One region of the Shewanella sp. SM74 genome, then DNA from elsewhere that is predicted to be linked to it. Evidence: predicted binding sites of a transcription regulator. Region 1 holds the regulator's gene; each other region holds the start of a gene.
What was found. The regulator MetJ, encoded in region 1, represses methionine synthesis genes. The targets are predictions, from matches to a motif close to TAGACGTCTAGACGTCTA.
Positions count from the first base shown of each region.

Region 1 (6,455 bases):
ATGGAGGTAACCATGATTGAGCTTAATAGGCGAACCTTTTTAAAGGGAGCAGGAGCGAGCAGCGCTACGTGTGCGTTGGCCAGTCTGCTGCCGGGCAGCTTAGCGGCATTAGAGAATAAGCAGCTAAAGGGCATGGGCAAAGACATTGCCAGTATTTGTGAAATGTGTTCGACTCGCTGCCCGATTTCGGCGCGGGTGATTGAGGGCAAAAACGTCTTCATTAGTGGCAACAAGGCCGCTAAATCCTTTGGCGGTAAAGTGTGTGCCCGTGGCGGCGCAGGCCATAGTTTATTGTACGATCCACAGCGTATCGTTAAACCGTTAAAGCGGGTCGGTGAGCGCGGCGAAGGTAAATGGGCTGAGATCAGTTGGGATGAGGCTTATAAATTAATCGCTGAAAACCTCAATAAAATCAAAAAAGAACATGGCCCAGAAGCCGTGGCATTCTCGTCAAAATCTGGCTCACAAGAAAAGCATTTGTTTCACCTTGCGACCGCCTTTGGTAGTCCAAATACCTTTACCCACGCGTCGACTTGCCCTGGTGGTTATGAAATTGCCGCTAAGGCTATTTTTGGCACTAAGGTCAAACGTGATTTAAGTAATTCTAAATACATCATTAACTTCGGCCATAACCTGTACGAAGGCATCAATATGTCCGAAACCCGCGGCATGATGGCGGCGCAGATGGACAAAGGTGCCAAGCTGGTGGTGTTCGAGCCAAGATTCTCCATTGTGGCCGACAAGGCCGATGAATGGTACGCCATTCGTCCCGGTACCGACGTGGCCGTCGCCTTGGCGTTATGTCATGTATTGATTGAAGATAATCTTTACGACAAGGCATTTGTCGCGCGCTATGTGGAAGGCTTCGAAGCCTTTGCCGCCGAAGTTAAAGCCTATACCCCTGAATGGGCAGAAACCATCTCCGATGTGCCTGCCAAAGACATCCGTCGTATCGCCCACGAATATGCCGCTAAAGCGCCCCATGCTGTGGTCGATTTTGGTCACCGAGCTACCTTTACCACCGAAGAGTTTGAGATGCGCCGCGCCCTTTACGCCGCTAACGTCTTGATTGGTAACATCGAGCGTAAGGGCGGGATTTATATTGGCCAGAAACCCGGTGATTACAACAAGCTTGCCGGTGAAGCGGTTGCGCCCGTATTGGCAAAACCTGGCGTGAAAGACATGCCAAAACCAGCAGCGAAACGTATCGATCAGGTGGAAGAGCAGTACGCCATGATGTGGACATCGGGCGGCGTTTACCAAACTATTCTCGATGCCACATTAAGCGCTGTACCTTACCAGTTACACGGCTGGGTGATGTCACGCACTAACCCAATGCAAACCATGACAGACAGAGCGCGCGTTGTTGAAGCGATGAAAAAGCTCGACTTTATCGCCGTGTGTGATGTGTATATCAGCGAAACCGCCGCCTATGCGGACGTGATTTTACCTGAGTCGACTTATCTTGAACGTGATGAAGAAATTGCTGATAAGTCAGGTAAAAATCCGGCCTATTATGTGCGCCAACGGGTCGTAGAAACCTTAGGTGATACTAAGCCTTCTTGGCAGATCTTTAAGGATGTGGGTGTGGCTATGGGCCTTGGCGAGTTCTATCCATGGGAAAACATGGAAACCCTGCAAATGCTGCAGGTGAACCGCGACACTGACCTGCTGCGCCGGATCAAAGACGAAGGTTTTGTGAGCTTCGGTAAGCCAATTATGTTGTGCGAGCCTAAGATGGTTGCCGAGTTTATTAAGGCATACCCCAATGCGCGGCCAGCCGATGAAGACGGCACTTACGCCAGTGCACTGACCTTTAAAACCCCTAGTGGCAAGATTGAACTCACTTCCGCGAAAGTCGAAGCCATGGCACCGGGCCGTGGGGTGATCAAGTTCCGCGAAGTGAATCTTAAAAAAGCAGATGAGTTGTACTTTATCCAAGGCAAAGTGGCGGTGCACACCAATGGCGCCACCCACAATGTGCCTATGCTCGCTAACCTGATGTCGGATAACGCTGTGTGGGTTCACCCCGTTACTGCGGGCAAGTTAGGGATCAGCAATGGCGACCCAATCCGCCTCACCAGCAGTGTAGGCACAGAAGAAGGCCATGCCTTAGTCACGCCGGGCATTCGTCAAGATACTGTGTTTGCTTACATGGGCTTTGGTTCTAAAAACAAAGAGTTGGTCAGAGCAACGGGCAAAGGTATCCACTGCGGTAACTTACTACCGCACGTGACTGCTCCTGTGTGTGGCATGACAGTGCACACCACGGGCGTCACGCTGGCAAAGCGCTAATCGGAGGCTTAAATGAATAAACGATATGTAATGGTGCACGACGAGAATAAGTGCATCGGCTGCCAAGCTTGTAACGTGGCGTGTCGCAGTGAAAATGGCGTACCCGAAGGCGTAACTCGTCTGCAAGTGCGTGTGGAAGGCCCCTTTGGTGAGATGCCCAATCTGCATTTCAAATATCACAGGGTATCTTGCCAGCAATGTGAAGATGCACCCTGCGTTAAAGTGTGCCCAACAGGCGCGGCCTATGTGGGTGAAGATGGCATTATCTCTATCCATACCGAGAAGTGTGTCGGTTGTATGTACTGTGTGGCAGCGTGCCCTTATAAAGTGCGCTTTATGAACCCAGAAACCAAGGCGGCGGACAAGTGTAACTTCTGTAAAGACAGTCGTTTAGCACGGGGCGAAGAGCCAGCGTGTGTGACAGTGTGTCCAACCGATGCCTTGGTTTTTGGTGATGCCAATGATCCGCAGAGTGAAGTGGCCATCATGCTCAACACTAAAATCACTTACCAAGATAAAACCCATTTGGGCACAAAACCTAGGGTATATCGCGTTCCTACCAAAAGAGGGGGGATTTGATTATGAACAATACTTGGGGCGACATGGCGCAATATGATCCTGTCACTTGGCACTGGGTCATCGCCGTTTACCTGTTTATGGCGGGGTTATCCGCGGGCAGTTTATTGATTGGCATTGGTTTACGCTGGGCGAATAAGGAACTCAGCGCGGGAGCTGAAAGCAGCATTCTTAAGGCGGCAGCCATTATTGGGCCTGTAGCAATTAGCTTAGGTCTAGCTTGCTTAGTGTTTGACTTAACCAAACCATTCCACTTTTGGCTGATCTTAATTCACTATAACTTCCAGTCTGTGATGGCAATCGGGGTGCTGGCGCTGCTGGCGTATTCTCCCTTAGCTTTTGCGTACGCCATTATTGTGCTGCGGGATGACTTACCAAAATGGGGTTTGGGTTTCCTAACACCTATCGCTAAGTTACTTATGCCATTTCGAAGGCTGATTGAAGTATTGTTGTTTGTCCTCGCCATTGGCGTAGGGGCTTACACTGGCTTCTTAATTTCGGCGATGAATGCCTATCCTATGCTCAACACTGCGGTGCTGCCTGCGCTGTTTTTAGTGTCAGGTCTATCGGCGGGCGCTGCGGCAAATGCGGTACTGGCGTTGCTGATGTTTAAGACTGACAGCCACGACAAAACTTTAGTGAAGATGCACGGTTTAGAATTGCCTGTGATGGCGATTGAAATTCTATTCCTGTTCATGTTGTTTTGCGCCTTGTACTTCAAGGGCGGCGCGGCAGCTGCGGCCTTAGCATCGTTAACGTCTGGGCTATGGGCAAGCGTGTTCTGGATAGGTGTTGTCGGTATCGGCTTTGGTATTCCATTGCTGTTTATGCTGCTACCCGCCGCGACTCGCCACACTAAGGGCGCGATGATCATGGTTGCTTGTGCGAGCTTAACGGGCGTACTCGCCTTAAGACACTTTATTGTGTACGCAGGGCAAAGCTATTTAAGCTGAGTGTAAGCTTGCTTTACGTATTGATAGATAAAGAAAAAGCACTGGCAATGTCAGTGCTTTTTTATTGTTTGAATCTTGAGAAGGTTTGCCAGTACAAGCGGGACGCTTATTGGGGTAATAACTCGATAACCGACTTCACCGTTAGCACTAAGGCGCTGATACTGCACAGGACTAACGTCGCCATCTTTGTCTTCTCTTTATCGACACGGCCCACTAATCGTCCTGCGACTAAGTAACCTAAAATCACTGAGGGTAGCAGCATCAACGACAGCCACAGATGTTTTAATTCTAATAAGCCAGTGATTGCTAAAATGATCAGTGCAATCATGGAGCTAAAAATGAAGAAGGCCGACAGGGCGGCGCGAAACTGCGAGGCATCTTTGCCCGATAATAGAATCGCCATCGGCGGGCCACCAATCGCGGCGATATTGCCGAAGATCCCTGAAACCACGCCCGCACCGAAGAGGGTTTTCTTATTCACTGGCAGGCTGAATTTATATAGGCTGAGGATCACTGCGACAGTCACAATGGCGGCGATGGATAAACCCAGTATGGGCTGAGGCGCAAACAGCAATAAACTCGCGCCGATAAAACCGCCGGGCACGCGACCTAGGAGCGCATATTGCAGGCCATTGAATTCTAAGTGGCCGCGTTCACGCACTAAGGTCAGCAGGGCGATGGAGAAACCCATAGCAATCACAGGCGCTGGCACGAGTTGTGGATCGACGATATACAGCAAAGGACTGGCTACAACCGCAAGCCCAAACCCAATCAGACTTTGGGTTAAGGCGCCCAGAAACACGACCAGCGAGGCTAAGGCGAGTGTCTGTGGATCTATCATAGAAAACATAGGATTTCCTATATCCCAAACCACCTCAAGATAGTGAAATTTAAAGTTTGAAGTCGCTTGGGTATAAACAAAAAGGGATCGTTAACGATCCCTATTGATGAGCACTGTGATATGACTTTGAAAGCGACGAGTCGCTATTCCATGTCTTCCCACTCGATTCCCATTTGATCCATCAACAACTTGGCTTCGGCAGGAATGCTGTCTGGGTTGTCTTTTGACAGATCTTCATCGTTGGGCAATGGCTGACCAGTGTAGGCGTGCAAAAATGCCTCACACAACAGCTCGCTGTTGGTGGCGTGACGCAAATTATTGACCTGACGACGAGTACGTTCGTCCGTGAGGACCTTAAGCACTTTGAGCGGAATAGACACAGTAATTTTTTTTACTTGTTCATTCTTCTTGCCATGTTCAGCATAGGGGCTGATGTATTCCCCATTCCATTCAGTCATTGACTCACCTGTTATAACGCTAAATTCGGGGCAGATTTTAAACCCTTACAAACAACAGTCAAATTATTGCTACTATTTCTTTGTGATTGCAAACAGATTTCTTTATGTTCAGACGTCTAAACGTCTTCACGCCTATTGACGATGGCGTTGGGCTTAGGTACATTTAGACGTCCAGACATCTCTATCAGTCTACCGAATTTAGGAGTCCACCCATGGCAGAGCGTCAATTAGCCACACTGGCAGTGCGTCAGGGTATCGAAAGCGATACTCAATATGGTGCAGTTGTGCCACCGATTTATTTGTCGACTAATTACGCCTTCGATGGTCATAAAAATCCCCGCGAATTCGATTACAGTCGTTCAGGCAACCCAACGCGCTGCATTTTAGGCGAAGCATTAGCCCAATTAGAAAAGGGCGCCACTGGTATAGTGACCTGCACTGGCATGGCGGCCATCACCTTAGTGACCACCTTACTCGGCCCCGATGACCTATTAGTTGTGCCCCATGATTGCTATGGTGGTTCCTACCGTTTATTTACCAACTTGGCGAAGAAAGGCCAGTTTAAGCTCATTGTGGTCGACCAAACCGACAGCCAAGCGTTAGCCGCCGCCATTGCGCAGAATCCTAAGATGGTGTGGCTCGAAACCCCATCGAACCCGTTATTGCGTGTGGTGGATATCGAAGCCATTGCTAAGGTGAGCCATGAGGTCGGCGCGCTGGTGGTGGTTGATAACACCTTTTTATCGCCGATATTGCAACAACCCCTATTGTTAGGCGCGGATATCGTTATCCACTCCACCACTAAATATATCAATGGTCACAGCGATGTGGTCGGCGGCGCAGTGGTCGCCAAAGACGCGCAAATCGGCGAAAGCTTACATTGGTGGTCGAACACTCTAGGCTTAACGGGGTCAGCCTTCGACAGTTATCTGACCCTGCGCGGCCTGCGTACCTTAGCGGTGCGTATTCGCGAGCATCAAACCAATGCCCAGCGTATTATTGAGGTATTAACCCAAAGCCCTGTGGTGAGTAAAGTCTATTACCCAGGGCTTGCGGATCACCCAGGCCACGCCATTGCGGCCAAGCAACAACAGGGCTTTGGCGCTATGCTGAGTTTTGAACTCAAAGGCGGCGAGGCCGAAGTGGTGGCCTTTTTAGGTGCACTCAGCTTATTTAGCGTGGCGGAAAGTTTAGGTGGCGTCGAAAGTTTAGTGGCAGTGCCCGCCACTATGACCCACAGAGCCATGGAGCCGCAGGCGCGCTTCGAGGCTGGTATTAAGGACACCCTATTGCGTCTATCGGTGGGTATTGAAGATGCCGCCGATTTAGTTG
Region 1 covers NZ_JAKKRZ010000007.1:197,419-203,873, reverse strand. The annotation lists gene phsA (thiosulfate reductase PhsA) at 13-2,295, shown strand; gene L5M49_RS09825 (4Fe-4S dicluster domain-containing protein) at 2,308-2,874, shown strand; gene nrfD (NrfD/PsrC family molybdoenzyme membrane anchor subunit) at 2,877-3,824, shown strand; gene L5M49_RS09815 (sulfite exporter TauE/SafE family protein) at 3,931-4,674, opposite strand; gene metJ (met regulon transcriptional regulator MetJ) at 4,809-5,123, opposite strand; gene metB (cystathionine gamma-synthase) at 5,336-6,455, shown strand, end outside.

Region 2 (6,455 bases), on a different contig from region 1:
GCCGCTAACACGGCCAACATGTCATTACCATCAACACGAATGGTGTGCATGCCATAACCGACACCACGGCTGGCAATACCGTTACCGGCAAACTGCTCTTCAGTGGGGGTAGAAATCGCGTAGCCATTGTTACGACAGAAGAAAATCACTGGGCATTTCAGTACCGCGGCCATGTTTAGACCGGCATGGAAGTCCCCTTCCGATGCAGCGCCTTCGCCAAAATAACAAACCGCGACTTTGCGCTTACCTTGCATTTTTAAGCTGTAGCCCACACCAGTCGCCTGCGGGATTTGCGTGGCTAAAGGTGAAGAAATCGTTTGATAATGCAATGCCGCACTGCCGTAATGGATTGGCATTTGGCGACCTTTACCAAGATCTTTCTCGTTACTGAACATCTGATTCATAAACTGTTCAGTAGTAAAGCCACGATAACGCAGCGCCGCATGCTCGCGATATTGCGCGAGGATCACATCTTCTTGATCGAGTGCGGCCACACTGCCGACAATAGCCGCTTCTTCACCCGTACAGGTCATGTAGAAGCTGATGCGCCCTTGACGCTGGGCGCCAAGCATACGTTCATCAAGTACCCGAGTGAATACACAGGTATCGTAAATTTTAGTGGCTAAGGTTTCATCTATCACAGGCAAAACCGCGGTTTCATAAGTGGTGCCGTCGGCTTGTAGAATTCGAAGGATAGGAATGTGTAGCGATGCCTTATCCAAGAAGCCGACACGGTGCACTGTATCAGTGTTGAGTGTTGCTTTGCTCATATTGTGCTCTTGTTATCTCATTACGCATCAAAGCGTTTTGATGCGTCTGTTTATACGAATATGCCCGACGGACATTACGTTAACGTAAACTACCTATCAACCATTGGCATAGCTCAAACCACAAGTTATCCCTGCCACGCATGTATATATTGCTTTACAAGCCTAACGCACGTCCGCATTCACCGCAGGGATCAGGCAAATCACAGTGCGATTGCCAATAGGCACTTTGGCATTAGGGAACACGACAGACTCAAACTCGTGCTCCACTTTAATTTCTTGCCCACCTTCCCGCGCTAAAACAAAGCCCTTCGGGAAAGCTCTGAAGTTTTCGACATCAGTTGCGAAGGTAAATTCAAAATCATCGAAATGTTTATTGATGACGCGGCACACTTGGTACAAGTTAACCAAATCGGCATCAAATTCATCCAGCGCCAACGGCTTAGCGGTGATCAAGCGCATGAACATTTCATGGGTGGCGATAAAACGCGTCATGTCGTTCTGGCCCATGGGATACACCTTGCCAAGCTCAATGGTAAAGGCATCGGCGCCGTAGTGTTCGGAGGAAAAATAGCTAAAGGTCGTGGTCGGTTCGTGGTGAAAAAGTACCGTATCAACGCCGCTTGCGGCTAGAAACATGATTTGCTCGCCGCTAAAGGCGCGCCCTGGACGATAGGGATAAATAGCGAACTTTTCATGCTTCGAGGCGCGCATCGCCGTGTGCAGATCATAATGAATGCGCTGACGACCATCGGCAACCGCGGTATAAAAACGGTCGACATAGGCTTCGAGTTTTTTGGCGCGTACTCGCTCAGGGTTCACTAACCCTGGTGGATTGGAATGCTCACCACTAAAGAGACGATTCATATTCTCATCGATAATCCGCGTGCCGTTATTAATCGCTAATGGATTACCAATCAGGAATAAAGTGCGCTGTTTCGCGATGATCTTTTGCTGTAAAAGCTGCTTAATTAAGCCATTGCAGAGTTCAATGGGCGCGGTCTCGTTACCGTGAACACCGCAGGAAAGCACAATATCTTTTCCTTCATTCTGTATTGGTTCGAAAACAATAACACCGGTATCCCACACTTCCACTTGAGTATGATCGCCTAAGTTAAATGAAAATTCGCCATCGAACTGTTCAGGATGGGCTAAGGTGAGCGCTAAAAAATCCTTTGAATCTAACAGAGCTTGTAACACAGAATTCTCCTTATAATGATGTGTAACAGTATTGGCGCAATAGCATAAGTACAGGCAGTAATAACCACTTAAGCATTTATCTCACCGCGGTTAATCTCACTCGCACCTAAAAAACGGCTTCAATACTAACACATGTTTTTAGTGCTGTTCTCAGACATTTATTGCCGTAGGACCCAGTTTTAAGCGGAATGACATTCAACTAAGCTGATTGTTAAATTCTTAGGACATTCCCTAAGAATTTCCCATGATAAATATTCCAGCTTGAGGCTTGCTTTTGCACTCAAGTTTTATCACAATCCTTAGCCATCTAGACTTCTATTGGATTTAATTATGGCGTTAGCAACCTTTGGTGCCGGCTGTTTCTGGGGCGTAGAGTATTTTTTTAGACAAGTGAACGGCGTATCCAATGCCACCTGCGGCTATATGGGCGGCAATAATGCGGCGACGAGCTATGAAGAAGTCAAAAAAGGCAAAACGGGCCATGCCGAAGTGGTGCAAGTGGAATTTGACCCTGCCCTTGTCAGTTATGAAAACTTGCTCGATGTATTTTGGAAAAACCACAACCCAACGAGTCTGAACATGCAAGGCGGAGATATTGGCACCCAATATCGCAGCACCATTTTCTTCCACGACCGTGAGCAAAAAGTGGCCGCAGAAGCCTCAAAGTTAGCTTTTGCCCGCTCAGGTCGTTGGGGATTGCGCCATATCGTGACTGAAATAGTACCATTACAACAGTTCCATGTGGCAGAGGAATATCACCAAAATTACATTGATAAGAATAACTTACCGAGTTGTCATATCGAGTACTAAATACAGTCAAATCAGCATGAGATCAACTACTCATAACTGACATTAGACACAAACAAAAACGCACTCAAATCTGAGTGCGTTTGTTTTTGATACTTTATAAACCTACTGCTGCATTAAGCGTTCAGCGCCTTATCAATTAATGCCTGCGCATCTTTGATGATTTCAGCTAAATGCTGCTCACTGATAAAACTCTCGCCGTAGATCTTAAATAACGCTTCCGTGCCCGATGGACGCGCCGCAAACCAACCATTCGCCGTAGTCACTTTGATGCCACCAATGGCCGCATTATTGCCCGGCGCATGAGTTAACACGTTTTCGATTGCCTCACCCGCAAGCACAGTGGCATTTAAGGTTTCTGCATTCAATAACGCAAATTTGGCCTTGTTTTCAAGACTGATTGGGCTATCGATACGCTTATAGAAACTTTGGCCAAATTGTTTTACTAGCTCTTGATGGCGTTGACCTGGAGTTTTACCTGTCACCGCAAGAATTTCTGCGGCAAGTAACCCTAAAATGAAGCCGTCTTTATCCGTGCACCACGTTGTGCCATCACGGCGTAAAAATGCCGCGCCAGCGCTCTCTTCACCGCCAAAGGCGATGGTGGCTTCGGCTAAACCATCGACAAACCACTTAAATCCCACAGGCACTTCGAGTAATTTTTTGCCGTGGAAAGCACAGATTCTATCGATAAGCGCACTCGATACTAAGGTTTTACCTATTGCTAAGCTATCGCTCCAATCCGGTCTGTGCGTCAGTAAATAATCGATAGCGACCGCAAGGTAGTGATTAGGGTCCATCAAGCCGGTACCAGGGCAGACAATGCCGTGACGGTCATAGTCAGGATCGTTACCAAGGCATAAATCATAAGATTCTTTATGGGCGAGTAACCCTGCCATCGCATAGGGAGACGAGCAATCCATGCGGATTTTGCCGTCTTTATCCAGCGGCATAAAGCTAAAGCTTGGGTCAACTTTATCATTAACTAAGGTGATATCGAGCCCATAACGCGCGGCAATCGGAGCCCAGTAGAAAATCCCTGAACCACCGAGCGGGTCCACACCGATACGCAGCTTAGCGTTGGCAATCGCCTGCATGTCGATGACATTGTCTAAATCAGCCACATAAGGCGTGATCAAATCAATGGCGTTGACATAGCCTGATGCCAGCGCTTCGGCATACGCTAATTTTTGCACGCCAGCTAACGCTTGGCGCAAGTAATCATTGGCCCGCGATTCAATCCAAGCGGTGATATTACCTTCGGCCGGTCCACCATGGGGTGGATTGTATTTAATCCCACCATCTTGAGGCGGATTGTGGGAAGGCGTAATGATCAAACCATCGGACAGGGCCGCCCCCGTAATATTGGCTTCACGATTGGCGCAAATAACCCCATGGGACACCACTGGCGTTGGCGTAAATCCATCGTTCTGTTGGATTTTCACTGTGACTTTATTTGCCGCCAGCACTTCAATTGCCGACAAATAGGCCGCATAGGATAACGCATGGGTGTCAATCCCAAGGATCAGCGGCCCATCGATATTTGCCGATTGACGGTAGTCAACCACAGCTTGGGTAATCGCCCAAATGTGTTGTTGGTTAAAACTGCCATTGGAAGCGCAGCCTCTGTGCCCAGAAGTGCCAAAGGTGACGCGTTGTTGTACGTCATCCATATTTGGCGTGATGCTGTAATAATGGCTCATCAGTTTTGGAATATTGACCAGATCCGTCTGATTAGCGATTTGTCCTGCCCTTTGATGTATTGCCACCTATGGCTCTCCTGCACTCAATTACAATTAGAAAAAGTAGAAAAATGTCGTACTAACCAGGCTCACCCGAGGATTAAACGCGCTCGGCGATGCCCGCTGCTACTGTCGCATCACAACCAAATTGCACTAAAACTTCCGATAAAATAGTGCGTTTCTTGGCGGTATTGTTGTTACTCGTTACCCAGAAACCACTTGCACCAATTTCTTTTGGGTTAGCCGAAGCACTCGCTTCGAGCAGTTGCTCCTTAGAGCGAGCAAAATACAAACGATCGCGCCCTTGGATCTGCAAAATTTGTGAGAATTGCTCTGGGGCTAATTGATACAAACTTTCGAGCAAAAACAGAAAACGACCTACTGCGCCTTTTTGCTGCGATAACTGATGTTCATCGACTAAGCGACTAAAATCATTCACTGCTGGCACTGTTTGCGCCGCGATGGGCTGAATAGGTTCAGCTTCAAGACTGGGTTGGCTAATCGCCAAAGGCTGGGGTTGTTCGACCGCATCGACGGACAGGCCGAGTAATCGACGAAGAATGTCAGAGGCGCTCTCACCAATTCGTTCTGTTTTGCTGGCAATATGACGATAGAGCTCTTCATCTACTTCGATATATTTCATAACCTTAATTATCCTTTGTTATTCGACAGGCTTAACCGAAAAAAGTGTACCACAGCGATCGGGGCAGATCATTGCGATCTGTTACCAGTGTATCTATCTCTATCAATCTGATAAAGCGCCATTATTCTAAAAGTGCGGGAAATAGCACAGCAAACTAGCAGTTAATCGACAATTGCCGAAAAAGCACACAAGTTACTGGCCGCCCCCACTATAGAAATGGCAACTGACTTGTCAAGCCAACGGCATTAAGGGCACAATTCGCGTCACGCTAAGCTAAAAATCTCCAACAGGAATCACCATGAACTTTGTTTCCACAGGCCAAGGACCCGCAGTGCTCTTGATCCACGGCTTGTTCGGTAATCTAGATAACCTCAAAGGTCTAGGGCAAGTATTAGAAAATCAGTATCAAGTTATTCGTGTCGATGTGCCCAATCATGGTTTAAGTGAGCATTGGGATCAAATGGACTACCCTCGCCTCGCCACTGCAATGATCCGCTTGCTAGACGAACTGGCTATTGAACGCGCCCATATTGTGGGTCACTCCATGGGTGGTAAAATCGCCATGGCGACGGCGTTAGCCTTTCCAGAACGCATTATCAGTATGGTGGCAGCCGATATCGCCCCCGTCGCCTATGAGCCAAGACACGACACAGTGTTTGCGGCATTAGAAAGCCTGCCCTTAGAAGGCCATACCGACAGACGCTTTGCCCTAAACCACTTAATTGACAATGGTATTGACGAAGCAACGGCACAATTTTTACTCAAAAATCTACAACGCACTGATACTGGTTTTCGTTGGAAAATGAACTTAAGTGGTCTAAAGGCTTGTTATCCTAATATTATTGGCTGGCAAAATCAGACGCCAAATCCAGTACAAAGCTATGCTGGACCAAGTCTATTTATTCGCGGCGGCGACTCAAATTATGTCACTAGCGAGCACAGAAGCGCTATCATGGCGCAATTCCCCGCGGCACAGGCAAAAACACTTGAAGGATGTGGTCATTGGTTGCATGCACAAAAACCCGTCATTTTTAACCGGATCGTGTCTGAATTTATTGACAAACATTCAATGTAAATCAGCAGCAAACTCGACCGAAAGCATATGGCAGCCGCCATCTTGTTGTGATATATTCGCGCCTCTTTTGGCCTTAGAACACTCTCAAGGACTAAGAAAGTATGTTATCTCAGTACATGGAACAAATTGAAACCATCGGCCTGAACCTGTTTTTTGCCTCGATATTTTTCTTTATCGGCATGGCCATCCACGATGTGCTTAAACAAGGTAACGTGCCAAAA
Region 2 covers NZ_JAKKRZ010000029.1:13,593-20,047, forward strand. The annotation lists gene L5M49_RS20775 (thiamine pyrophosphate-dependent dehydrogenase E1 component subunit alpha) at 1-770, opposite strand, end outside; gene astE (succinylglutamate desuccinylase) at 933-1,967, opposite strand; gene msrA (peptide-methionine (S)-S-oxide reductase MsrA) at 2,298-2,777, shown strand; gene pgm (phosphoglucomutase (alpha-D-glucose-1,6-bisphosphate-dependent)) at 2,891-4,543, opposite strand; gene seqA (replication initiation negative regulator SeqA) at 4,617-5,159, opposite strand; gene L5M49_RS20800 (alpha/beta fold hydrolase) at 5,458-6,234, shown strand; gene L5M49_RS20805 (DUF2788 domain-containing protein) at 6,336-6,455, shown strand, end outside.
Region 2: the regulator MetJ is predicted to act here: its motif matches at 2,268-2,285, upstream of msrA (peptide-methionine (S)-S-oxide reductase MsrA).

Region 3 (6,455 bases), on a different contig from region 1:
ATGCCAGGTATGAATGGCTATGAAGTCTGCAAGCTGCTAAAGCAAGAGCCGCTGACCAGCCATATTCCGGTGATCTTCGTGACCGCCTTATCTGAAATTGCTGATGAAGCCCAAGGTTTTGCATTGGGCGCGGTGGATTACATTACTAAGCCTGTCAGTGCGCCTGTCGTTAAAGCGCGGGTTAAAACGCATCTTGCGCTCTATGATCAAAAACGTCTACTTGAACAACAAGTTAAAGTTCGTACCCACGAATTAGAAGAAACCCGTTTCGAGATTATCCGTCGTCTTGGTCGTGCCGCTGAATACAAAGACAACGAGACGGGTCTACATGTTGTGCGTATGAGCCATTACGCCCGTATATTAGCGATAAAGCTCGGCTTACCGACAACCTTTTGTGACTTGATTTTTAATGCGGCGCCTATGCACGATATTGGTAAAATCGGTACGCCCGATGCTGTGCTGAAAAAGCCAGGGAAACTTGATGCGCAGGAATGGGAAATTATGCAGCAGCACGCCGCCATAGGTGCAGAAATTATTGGTGAACATAGCGATCCGTTATTGCAAATGGCCCGCCGTATCGCCTTAACTCACCATGAGAAGTGGGATGGTTCAGGTTACCCCAATGGCTTGGTAGGCGAAGAAATTCCCCTTGAAGGGCGTATCACCGCGATTGCGGATGTGTTCGATGCGTTGACGTCCCAGCGTCCTTACAAGCAGGCTTGGACGATTGAAGCGACTATGGAGCTATTTGAAAATCAAGCGGGAAAACATTTCGATCCTAAGCTTGTGGAGGAGTTCAAGCAAATCCTGCCAGAAGCAATTGCTATTCGAGATACTTATTTAGAAAATTAATGCTCGAAGTGCATTGACTAAGATAAAGGCGCCATTGGCGCCTTTATTCTGCTTCAATATTTTATACTAATCATATTAAATCAAAGTATTATGCTTCATCTAATGAGTAAGGCAGGGCTTGGATCGTTAAATGTGATTGTTCATCGTCGGCAAAACGTAGTTGAGTATCATTAGCCGTGTCATTAGGAAGTACGGCGGTTAACAAGACTTGGTTGCCGCGCTGTACAAACTCAATGATTTGACCGCCACGGCGAAAACTGTCTTCCATCGCGATTTCAAGGCCTGATGCTAGGTTGATTTGAAGATTGGTGTGACCGCGCAAAATATACAGGGCGCGTTTATTACCACCGCGATATTTCATTCGCGCTATGGTTTCTTGTCCCATGTAGCAGCCCTTGTTGAAGCTGATACCGTTAACCGCTTGTAGATTACACATCTGCGGTACGTACTGGCTGGCATGGCTGGCGGCAAGGTTGGGGTAACCTGCTGCAATCTCTAACGCTTGCCATGCACTGGCGTCAAATACACTCAGTTCCGATTGCGCAACTAAAGCTGCTGCGGCATCTGGTGTTAATACTAAAATAAAACGTTCAGCGTCTTTTAAAATCGCACCATTTTCAATGAGTGTGAGCTCTTGCTGAATGTCACCAAAATGTTTGTTCACGAATTGGCTTGCCTGTTCACCGGCAACCCCGAGCAGAGTCCACTCAGCGGATGCATTGCTTAGGGTGGCTTTACTAAACACGGCATATTTTTGTAACTGGGGTAAATCGACTTCGATGGCATCCTTTGGCATCAACATAAAGAGTGCATCTTGAATGGCAAAGGTTCTGAAACTGGCCAGCATTTTACCTTTAGGATCGCAATGCGCGCCCCAGCGCCATTGATCTGTGGCCAATGAGCTGATGTCTGTGGTCACTTGGCCATGGATAAAACTGCGGCCTTGTTCTCCAACGACTTTGATGAGGCCCAAATGAGATAAGTTGGCAAGCATAAGTGGAGGCAAGGTAGCGTCCAGATCCCAATGGGGCGTAGAAACTGAAATAGTCATAGCGAGATCCTGAAAATGAAGACGATGTGAGAGGCTAGATTGTAACGGAATTCCAGTTGGCTCAAAAGCATAAGGCGCACATATCTGTGAATGATCTGTGCGCCTTAATATGTGTGCTTTAGTCGATAGGCTTAAAGCGAGTGGAGTTTAAAGTTTAAAACAGCACGCGGGTACGTAATGTACCTTCAATGGCTTTGAGTTCAACTAAGGCTTCTTCCGCTTGAGTTGTATCTACTTCCATCACGACATAACCAATTTCTGCGGTGGTCTGCAAATATTGGGCGGCGATGTTGATGCCTTTTTCCGAGAAGGCTTGGTTGATCTTGATCAACACGCCCGGACGGTTTTGGTGAATATGCAGCAAGCGCGAGGTGCCTTTATGCGTTGGTAATGACACTTCAGGGAAGTTAACCGCAGAAACGGTTGAGCCGTTGTCTGAGTATTTAGCGAGCTTACCCGCGACTTCGATACCAATGTTTTCTTGGGCTTCGGCCGTGCTACCGCCGACATGCGGCGTGAGTAGAACATTGTCTAAACCGCGTAGAGGACTGATAAATTCATCGTCATTCGATTGTGGTTCAACGGGGAACACATCGATTGCGGCACCTGCGAGGTGACGTTCTTTTAACGCAACGGTTAAAGCTTCAATATCGACTACAGTACCGCGTGATGCGTTGATAAAGATGCTGCCCTTTTTCATTGCTGCAAACTCGGCAGCGCCTATCATGTCTTTTGTTTGTGGAGTTTCAGGGACATGTAAGCTAACCACATCAGCTTGTGCTAATAGGAGTTCCAACGAATGGACTTGTTGTGCGTTACCTAGCGGCAGTTTGTCTTCGATATCGAAGAACACGACGCGCATACCTAAGGTTTCCGCCAGAATGCCAAGCTGAGTACCAATATGGCCGTAACCAATCACACCTAAGGTTTTACCACGCACTTCATAGCTGCCCGCTGCGGTTTTCATCCAGCCACCACGGTGAGCGATAGCGTTGCGTTCAGGGATACCCCGCATCAACATAATGATTTCGCCAATCACTAGTTCTGCAACACTGCGAGTGTTTGAGAATGGCGCGTTAAATACTGGGATACCAAGGGATTCGGCGGTGGCAAGGTCAACTTGGTTGGTTCCAATACAGAAACATCCTATCGCGATTAACTTCTCGGCACGTTTCAGCACCTCTGCAGTTAATTGGGTACGCGAACGAAGTCCCACAAAATGCGCATCTTTAATGGACTCAAGTAAGGCTTCATCGCTTAAGGAAGCTTTGTGGTATTCGATATTGGTGTATCCCGCACGTTCAAATACATCGACCGCAGATTGGTGGACGCCTTCCAACAGCAGGATCTTGATCTTATCCTTGTCCAGCGAATGTTTCGCCATGATATGGGTACCCTCTAATTAATAGAAATGTTTCTTATGATATGCTCACAACCTTCACCCACCAAAGTAGCACTTTTTTTGCTCAGTGTGGAGGGCTAGATGGCTAAAGTTAATATTCTAAATTTAGAACAATATCGCATAAGAGGAAGAAACATTGAATAACAAAATCGCATGGTGCGGTATTTACCTCTCAGTTTTGGTGTGGTCGGCGATAAAACCCGCAGATCCTTTCACATGGTGGCTCGAAGCCTTACCTGCATTGATTGCTGTACCGATTTTATTCTTTACTCGCAAACGTTTTCCACTAACACCTCTAGTGTATTTTCTCGTCTTAATACACTGCTGTGTGTTGTTTGTAGGTGCTCATTATACTTACGCTGAAGTGCCGTTATTCGACACGATTGCCGATTGGATGGGTTCAGAACGTAATAATTACGATAAAGTGGGTCATTTTGCGCAAGGTTTTATCCCAGCCATGCTCGCCCGTGAAATTATGTTGCGTAATCAAGCTGTCAAACCTGGGGCTTGGTGCGCGTTTCTTGCTACTTGTTTTGTGCTCGCATTTTCGGCGTTTTATGAACTGATCGAATGGTGGGTTGCCGTGGCAACCGGCGAAGGGGCTGAAGCCTTTTTAGGGACTCAAGGCTATGTATGGGATACCCAATCCGACATGTTTCTTGCCCTCATTGGCGCAATTGTCGCGTTAGCTTTACTGTCTCGTTTTCAAGATAAACAAATCGCGAGACTCAAGCAGAGGATTTAGCGGCTAAAAGTGGATGATGCTCTCTGTTTGAGTTGTAAGACTTTCTTCCCTGAAATATATGGTGTGAGTGTGATGACATTGAGTTGTCATACTTTAGTGTTGTTATTGTGTTTTCTTTGTATTGCAACTTTGGGTTGATAACGTCATAGTTGGAAAGTATTAGGTGCTGGGCGTTGGCCAAGTAAAACGGTATTTTTGACTGTTATTCCATTTTATTGTGGTGAGTTAGTCGAACCTACTAGCATTAAACAGGGAATAGTACATTTGGGTGATGTTTTTCAATCGTTAACTAGTCAGAATTAACTAGGTTAATGGAATGTTGAAAAATCTAACTAAAAAGACGAGTCAAACATACCATTTTGCAATAGAGAATACTTTTCAGGGAGGAGAGTCATTGAGCACAATTAATGAATTGGTTTTTTTACACCAAATGGCCGCGCCATGTCATTTAGCGTTACTCGCTGAATCCATAGGTTTGAAAACGCGTATAGTAAAGCATGCGGCTGAACTGGATTTAGACAAGAGTCGCCGTAGTTTTTATCTGATCACCCAAAAAGGTTCAGCATTAGATAACAAAGGGATACCTCTGTTAGCTTCGCGATTAGTGTCACATTTTCCTGTGGCGCTGTATCAAGTTGAGCGAGACTCCTTAGACCAAGAATCTGCAATGTTACTCGGCATTCGAGGTATTTTATTTGCCGATCAACGTATGGATCTGATGTTAACGGGTTTACGTAAAATGGTGGCAGAGGAACTTTGGTACGATAGAACTTTGCTAAGCAAAATGTTCCGCCGTGTCGTACAAAAGTTAGAAGGTAATAATGAAATGCCCTCTGATACTGTGGCTATGCTGCAGATGCTGACATCCCGTGAACGCACTATCATTCAATTCGTATCGAGTGGTGCGAGAAATAAAGAAATCGCTCATAGGTTATGTATCAGCGAACATACAGTGAAGGCGCATATTTCTTCTATTTTCCGCAAGACCCAGTCTCGTAATCGGGTTGAGCTTTTACGTTGGGCGCAAACCTATCAAACTCACTTTGAGCTGTGCAGTTAGTCAGTTAAAGATATTGGTCGTTAGCTTTTCGCTGTGAGTGGTTAATGTTAATGATTACTAGCATATCAACATAGAAAAGCGGGAATGTTTATTTAAACATTCCCGCTTTTTGTTTAACACCCTTTTTATAAACCACCACCAAAGAGTTTAGCTGTGGTGGTTTAACAGTATTGACTAGTATTGCACTACAGTGGCAACGTTCATATTGCCTGATTGGTTCACGTTGATGCTGTTGTTAGTGCCTGCTTGAGAACCTAACACTAAGTTGTCATTACCCGTTTGAGTGATTGACAGGCTGTTATTGTCACCGCTAACGCCAAATGAATTTGATGCAAATGAAGTGTCGTTATCGCCGCCTACCCAGTTACCGTTACCTGATTGAGTAATTTGCGCGGTGTTTTCATCACCTTCAATAATCAGGTCAATAACGTTAAGATCGCCACTTTGAAGTGCGCTGACATCGGCATTGTTGTTGCCAGCAACAGAAATCAATGTTTCGTTCTCAGCGCCATCTTGCTCAACATCAACTTCGTTATCGCTACCCACGGCATCTACATAAGCAAAGTTCTCATCACCTTCTTGACTAACTTCAATACTGTTATCTTCACCATCAGCGAAGGCAATGATTTCGTTGTTATCGCCTTTAGAAGATAAATCGAAGTCGTTATCTGTGCCGTATGCACCAAAGGTTGCGAAGTTCGCATCGCCTTTTTGTTTCAAGTCAACGTCGTTGCTATCGCCCCATACTTGGAACTCTGCACCGTTGACATCGCCTTTTTGAGTGATAGTAATATCGTTATCATCACCTTGGATATCGGCCACTAACGTATCACCGATAGTGTTGCCGCTGCCATTTTGGGTAATATCGACACTGTTGTCATCACCCGTAGTCATCGCAAGATAAGCCGTGTTGCCGTTACCTTTTTGATCCATTGAAATATCGTTTTTGCTGCCCGCCAGTGCGTAAACGAAGCCTACATGGTTATCACCCTTTTGGACCATGTCTACTTTGTTGTTGTCGCCTGCAATACCCTTAGCCGCGCCAAAGTTGTTGTTACCCGCTTGATTAACAGAAACGTCGTTGTTGTTACCCACGTTAGCGGTTAAATCAAGGGCAATTAAACCCGCTTGGTTGTTGTCACCGATTTGTGTGATTTTACCGTCGTTGTTGCTGCCTTCAACGCGAAAAACTGCAAAGTTTGCGTCGCCTTCTTGCTCAACAAACACGCTGTTTTCAGCGCCAGTGATTTCAACTTGGCTTTCGTTGACTTCGCCTAATTGGTTAACGAATACCGTGTTATCGTTGCCAGTAACATCGCTACTGCTTTGGTTAAAGAAACCATCT
Region 3 covers NZ_JAKKRZ010000036.1:26,106-32,560, forward strand. The annotation lists gene L5M49_RS22280 (two-component system response regulator) at 1-852, shown strand, start outside; gene ygfZ (tRNA-modifying protein YgfZ) at 941-1,903, opposite strand; gene serA (phosphoglycerate dehydrogenase) at 2,058-3,287, opposite strand; gene L5M49_RS22295 (DUF2238 domain-containing protein) at 3,442-4,050, shown strand; gene L5M49_RS22300 (helix-turn-helix transcriptional regulator) at 4,445-5,110, shown strand; gene L5M49_RS22305 (curlin) at 5,285-6,455, opposite strand, start outside.
Region 3: the regulator MetJ is predicted to act here: its motif matches at 3,376-3,393, upstream of serA (phosphoglycerate dehydrogenase).